Promicromonospora sukumoe: one gene and its partner. The protein of the gene in region 2 binds, or shares a complex with, the protein of the main gene of each other region. Links are inferred from orthologs where the notes say so. Each region holds a gene or a part of one and is shown on either strand. Other genes may lie near its edges. The genes, in order: secG and secY.

Region 1 (3,303 bases), on a different replicon or contig from region 2:
CATCGGCGGCGGCATGGTCTTCACGTTCCTCGCGGCCAAGGGCCGGCCGGTGGGCAACAGCCTGCTGGAGAACGACCAGATCGAGACAGTCAAGGGCTACCTGGCCACGGCCGAGGCCAACGGCGTCGAGATCGTGCTGCCCACGGACATCGTCGCCGCGGACTCGTTCGCCGCGGACGCGCCGCACCAGGTGGTCGCGGCCGACGCCATCCCGGACGGCACCATGGGCCTCGACATCGGCCCCGAGTCCGGCAAGCTGTTCGCCGCCAAGCTGGCCGACGCGAAGACCATCGCCTGGAACGGCCCCATGGGCGTGTTCGAGTTCGAGGCCTTCGCCGACGGCACCAAGGCCGTGGCGCAGGGCATCATCGACGCGACGGCGGCCGGCGGGTTCTCCATCGTCGGCGGCGGCGACTCGGCCGCGGCCGTGCGCGTGCTCGGCTTCGACAAGGCCGGCTTCAGCCACATCTCGACCGGTGGCGGCGCGAGCCTGGAGCTGCTGGAGGGCAAGGAGCTCCCCGGCCTCACCGTCCTCGCCGACTGATCTCCGCCGGCTGACCTGAACTCTCCCCGAACAGAAAGAAGAAGCACGTGGCTACCACCCGCACGCCGCTGATGGCGGGCAACTGGAAGATGAACCTCGATCACCAGCAGGCGATCAGCACGGTCCAGAAGCTCTCCTGGACCCTGAAGGACGCCAAGCACGACTACGCCGCGGTGGAGGTGGCGGTCGTCCCGCCGTTCACCGACCTGCGTTCCGTGCAGACGCTCGTCGACGCCGACAAGCTGGAGATCGTCTACGGCGCCCAGGACCTGTCCAAGCACGAGTCCGGCGCCTACACGGGCGAGATCTCGGGCACCATGCTGAAGAAGCTCGGCTGCACGTACGTCGTGATCGGGCACTCCGAGCGCCGCGAGTACCACGCCGAGTCGGACGACGTCGTCAACGCCAAGGTGCGCGCCGCGTTCGCGCACGGCCTGACGCCGATCCTGTGCGTCGGCGAGGGCCTGGAGGTCCGCAAGGCCGGCAACCAGGTCTCGCACACCCTCGCGCAGGTCGAGGCCGCGCTGGCCGACGTGCCGGCCGAGCAGATCGCCTCCATCGTCATCGCCTACGAGCCCGTCTGGGCCATCGGCACCGGCGAGGTCGCGACCCCCGAGGACGCGCAGGAGGTCTGCGGCGCGATCCGTCGCGTGCTGGGCGAGCTGTGCGACCAGACGGTCGCCGAGGGCATCCGCGTCCTGTACGGCGGCTCCGTGAAGTCGGGCAACGTCGCGCAGATCATGGCGCAGCCCGACGTCGACGGCGCCCTCGTGGGTGGCGCGAGCCTGGACCCGGAGGAGTTCGCGAAGATCGCCCGCTACCAGTCCCATGTTGTCGCGTAGCGAACCCCTTTCCTGATGTGTCAGACCCACAGGTCACCCCGGTGACCTGTGGGTCTGACACGTCGTTTCCGAGACTCGCCCGCAACCTGCCTGAGGTACCCTCACTCGGGCGCGATGTTCCAGGTGCGACTCGCTTTTCGGGGCTTTTCGGAGTTCTGATCAGGGGGTTCGCAATGTGAGGTACGTCTCGCTTACTCTTGACCGAATCCGCCGCCGGGGAACGCCCGGCACATCTACAACCGAGGACGTGAACCGTGGACGCGCTCCGCATCATCCTGGAAGTTCTGCTGGTGCTCACCAGCGGCTTCCTCACCATGCTCATCCTGCTCCACAAGGGCAAGGGTGGCGGTCTGTCCGACATGTTCGGTGGCGGTATCTCGATGGGCGCCGGTTCCTCCGGCGTGGCCGAGCGGAACCTCAATCGCATCACAATCGCCTTTGCCCTGGTGTGGGCCGTGGTGATCGTCCTGCTCGGACTCATCCAGAAGGTCAGCTGACCCGGTCGCCAAGCGCCTAGCAGCTGACGGCCACACACAGAGGGGACGACAGACGTGGCATCAGGCGGTCATGCGATTCGAGGGAGCCGGGTAGGCGCCGGCCCTCTCGGGGAGACGGAGCGGGGCGACACCGCCCCGCGTATCCGAGTTTCCTACTGGTGTGCCAATGGGCACGAGACGGCACCGAGCTTCTCGGTAGGCGAGGACGTCGAGGCTCCCACGCAGTGGGACTGCCCGCGGTGCGGCTTCCCCGCCGGCATGGACCCGGTGAACCCGCCGAGTCCCGTGCGGAACGAGCCCTACAAGACGCACCTCGCCTACGTGAAGGAGCGCCGGTCCGACGAGGACGGCGCGGCCCTCCTGGAGGAGGCGCTGGAAGCGCTGCGCATCCGCCGTCGCGGACGAGTGGCTGGCTAAGAGTTTTGAGGCCGGTGGTACAGAACGCCGGCGAAGTAGAACGAGGGCGGGACACCTGACCAGGTGTCCCGCCCTCGTTCTGTCTCGCCACGGTTCTACTTCGCCACGGTTCTACTTCGCCCTGGTTCTACTTCGGCGTGGTGGCGCCCGCCGACTCGAGGTCCAGCAGCCACAGCGTGCGTGCCTGCCCGACGGCGCCCGCGGCGGGCACCTCGCTCACCGGGTCGCCGGCCAGCGCCGCCGCGACCCGGTCCGCCTTCTCGGCGCCGGCCGCGACGACCCACACCTCGCGGGCGGCCCGGATGGCGTCGAACGTGAGGGAGACCCGCTCCGGCGGCGGCTTGGGCGAGCCGTGCACGCCCGTCGTCGTGCCCTGCGCGGCCAGACCCTCGTGGCCGGGGAACAGGGACGCGACGTGCCCGTCCGGGCCCATGCCGAGCAGCAGGACGTCGAACGCCGGGACGCCGTCCGCCGCGCCGTCCGCGTGCTCCGCGAGGGTGGCCGCGTAGGCCGCGGCGCCCTCCTCGGGCGTCGCGACCGACGTCGGCCCCGGCATGGCGTGGACGTTGGCGGCGGGGAGCCCGTGCCCGGCGACCAGGCCGTCGAGCAGCGCCTCGCGCGCCTGCGTCTCGTTGCGGTCCGGGTCGCCGTCCGGCAGGAACCGCTCGTCGCCCCACCACAGGTGCACGTTCGACCAGTCCACGGCCGGCACCAGCGGGCTCGCGGCCACGGCCGCGAGCGTCGCGATGCCGACCGTGCCGCCCGTGAGCACGACGTGCACGGGGGAGCGGACCGACTGCACGTCCAGGACGCGCGTCAGCAGCCGCGCGGCGGCCGCCTGCGCGAGCACCTCCTTGTCGGGGTGCACGACGACGAGCCGCACCCCGGACGCGTCGGCCATCAGGCCGCCGTCCGGTTGGTGACGTACCCGAGACCCCGCGTGAGGACCTCCTCGAAGATCTCGTCCGGGTCGAGCCGGCGCAGCTCCTCGATGAGGGCCTCG
Region 2 (3,107 bases):
TCGGCGAGGTCCGTGCCCGAGGCGAGCAGGTCGTCGTCGGGCGCCCGGTGGTCCAGGGGACCTTCCGTGCCCAGCACGAACGAGATCGCGGAGTCACCGTGCCAGCCCTCGACGATCGCGCCGCAGTCGACGGAGACGAGGTCACCCGCGGCGAGCACCCGGCTGCCCGGGATGCCGTGGATGACCTCGTCGTTGACCGACGTGCAGATGACCGCCGGGAAGCCCTGGTAGCCCAGGAACGACGGCGTGGCCCCGGCCGCCTGGATGGTCGCGGCGGCGACCTTGTCCAGGTCGGCGGTGGTCAGGCCGGGCCGGGCCGCGGCGCGGACCGCTGCGAGCGTCTCGGCGACCACCAGACCGGCGCGCCGCATGAGGCGCACCTGGTCCGGCGTCTTGTACTCGACGCGCTCCCGGCCGAAGACCACCGCTCAGCCCAGCTGGGTCGCGAGCGAGGCGACGATACGGTCGGTGACCTCGGAGATCTCGCCGACACCGTCGACCTGGGCCAGCAGCCCACGCTCCGCGTAAGCGGCGGTGAGGGGAGCCGTCTCCTTGTCGTAGATGTCGAGCCGGCGGGCGATCCCCTCGGGGGTGTCGTCCTCCCGGCCCTCGTCCTGCGCACGCTTGGTCAGGCGCTCCATGAGGACCTCACGGTCCGCCGTCAGCTCGATGACGCCGTCGAGCTCCCAGCCGAAGCCGGCGAGCGCGGTGTCCAGCTCGGCGACCTGGGCCGCGTTGCGCGGGTAGCCGTCGAGCAGGAAGCCGGCCTTGACGTCCTCGTCGCCGAGGCGGTCGCGAACCATCGCGTTGGTGATCTCGTCCGGGACGAGCTCGCCCTTGTCGATGTACTCCTTCGCCGTCGTGCCGAGCTCCGTGCTGCCCTTGATGTTGGCCCGGAAGATGTCACCGGTGGAGATCGCCACGATTCCGAACACCTCGGCGAGGCGCGCGGCCTGCGTGCCCTTGCCGACGCCCTGCGGGCCCATGATGACCAGGCGCGTGACCTGGCCCTCCTTGTCCGGACGAGCGTGGAGCTCGCGGCGAGAGGTGGTGGTGGGGGTCTGGCTCAACGGAGGAATCCTTCGTAGTGGCGCTGTTGCAGCTGGGAGTCGATCTGCTTGACCGTCTCCAGCCCGACGCCGACCACGATGAGGATCGAGCTACCGCCGAAGGGCAGGTTGGTGCTGACGCCAAGGAAGACGAGCACCAGCGTCGGGATCAGCGCGATCAGCGCGAGGTACAGGGAACCGGCGGAGGTGATCCGGGTGATCACGAAGTCGAGGTACTCCGCGGTGGGGCGGCCGGCCCGGATGCCCGGGATGAAGCCGCCGTACTTCTTCATGTTGTCCGCGACCTCGTCCGGGTTGAACGTGATCGACGTGTAGAAGAAGCAGAAGAAGATGATCATCAGCGTGTAGACCGCGATGTAGAGCGGCGACGACTGCTGGACCAGGTTGTTGGAGATCCAGATGACCCACTCGGAGCTCTGGTCCCCGAACTGGGCGAGGAGGCCCGGGATGGCGAGGATCGACGCCGCGAAGATCACGGGGATCACGCCGGACATGTTGATCTTGATCGGGATGTACGTGCTGGTCCCGCCGTACATGCGGCGGCCGACCATGCGCTTCGCGTACTGCACCGGGATGCGGCGCTGCGACTGCTCGACGAACACCACGAGACCGATCACCAGGATGATGACCAGGATCATGATCGTGAAGTTCAGGACGCCGTTGGCGCCACCGGCGATCGACCACAGGGAGGTCGGGAAGCTCGCGGCGATCGACGTGAAGATCAGGAGCGACATGCCGTTGCCGACGCCGCGCTCGGTGATGAGCTCGCCGAGCCACATGACCAGGCCGGTACCGGCGGTCATGGTGATGACCATGAAGATCGAGGTCAGGATGCTGTCGTCGGCGATCACGTCGAGGCCACAGCCCTGGAACAGCACACCCTGGCGCGCCGTCGTGATGACGGTCGTCGACTGGAGGATCGCGAGGGCGATCGTCAGGTAGCGGGTGTACTGGGTCAGCTTGGTCTGGCCCGACTGGCCCTCCTTGTGCAGCGCCTCGAAGCGCGGGATGACCACGCGAAGCAGCTGCACGATGATGCTCGCCGTGATGTACGGCATGATCCCGAGGGCGAAGATCGACAGCTGCAGCAGCGCGCCGCCGCTGAAGACGTTGATGAGGCCGAGCAGCGAGTTGTCGCCCGCCTGGGCAATACATTGCTGCACGTTCGCATAGTCCACACCGGGAGTCGGGATGAACGACCCGAGCCGGAAGATCGCCATGATCGCGATCGTGAACAGCAGCTTGCGCCGCAGGTCTGGCGTCCGGAAAGCCCGGCCGAAAGCGCTGAGCACCCTATCCTCCTGGCCCGCCGTTGCGGGATCTAGTGTCGCCGGCAGGCGCCGGCGAGGTGTGTCGAACGTGGGCCAGACCACAACGGTGCAGCCAGACCGTGTCGGATTCTACGTTGCTTACGGGGTCCGGTGGACCACGTTCGCTCCGGGAAATACTCAAGAGAGCACACAGGGCCGGCCGCGCTCACGCGCCGCCGGCCCTGTCAGCTGTCTCAGGCCTCCGAGACCGAACCGCCGGCCGCCAGGATCTTGTCCTTGGCGGACGTCGAGACGCGGTCGACCGCGATCTCGAGCTTGACGGTGATGTCACCGTTGCCGAGCACCTTCACGGGCTGGCCCTTGCGGACCGCGCCCTTCGCGACCAGGTCCTCGACGGTGACGGAGCCACCCTCGGGGAACAGCGCGGAAAGCTTGTCCAGGTTCACGACCTGGTACTCGACCCGGAACGGGTTCTTGAACCCGCGCAGCTTCGGAAGGCGCATGTGCAGGGGAACCTGCCCACCCTCGAAGCCGTGGGGCACCTGGTAACGAGCCTTCGTACCCTTGGTACCACGGCCTGCCGTCTTACCCTTCGAGCCCTCACCGCGACCCACACGGGTCTTCGCGGTCTTGGCGCCGGGGGCGGGACGGAGGTGGTGGACCTTCAGCGGCTTGTTCTCCGCCATGATCACTCGACCTCCTCGACGGCGACGAGGTGCGCCACCGTCTTGACCATGCCACGGATCTCCGCGCGGTCCTCCTTCAC

The links.
Region 1: secY (region 2) and secG share a complex: the UniProt entries of both Escherichia coli proteins name them as parts of the sec protein translocase complex. The link is inferred for Promicromonospora sukumoe from one-to-one orthologs.

Annotation. Positions count from the first base shown.
Region 1 is NZ_JACGWV010000001.1:2,864,232-2,867,534, reverse strand. Bases 273-3,261 are described here. They hold secG (preprotein translocase subunit SecG), read left to right. Parts: upstream 273-1,640; coding sequence 1,641-1,883; downstream 1,884-3,261. Other genes in these bases: opcA (glucose-6-phosphate dehydrogenase assembly protein OpcA), read right to left, coding at 3,201-3,261; pgl (6-phosphogluconolactonase), read right to left, coding at 2,428-3,201; FHX71_RS12705 (RNA polymerase-binding protein RbpA), read left to right, coding at 1,938-2,300; tpiA (triose-phosphate isomerase), read left to right, coding at 616-1,386; FHX71_RS12720 (phosphoglycerate kinase), read left to right, coding at 273-544. In the rest of the region: more of FHX71_RS12720, read left to right, coding at 1-272; more of opcA, read right to left, coding at 3,262-3,303. UniProt on the Escherichia coli protein: Subunit of the protein translocation channel SecYEG. Overexpression of some hybrid proteins has been thought to jam the protein secretion apparatus resulting in cell death; while this may be true it also results in FtsH-mediated degradation of SecY.
Region 2 is NZ_JACGWV010000003.1:689,794-692,900, reverse strand. The notes cover bases 215-3,007. They hold secY (preprotein translocase subunit SecY), read right to left. Parts: upstream 2,363-3,007; coding sequence 1,067-2,362; downstream 215-1,066. Other genes in these bases: rplO (50S ribosomal protein L15), read right to left, coding at 2,575-3,007; FHX71_RS27130 (adenylate kinase), read right to left, coding at 429-986; map (type I methionyl aminopeptidase), read right to left, coding at 215-425. Outside these bases: more of map, read right to left, coding at 1-214; more of rplO, read right to left, coding at 3,008-3,027; rpmD (50S ribosomal protein L30), read right to left, coding at 3,030-3,107. UniProt on the Escherichia coli protein: The central subunit of the protein translocation channel SecYEG. Consists of two halves formed by TMs 1-5 and 6-10.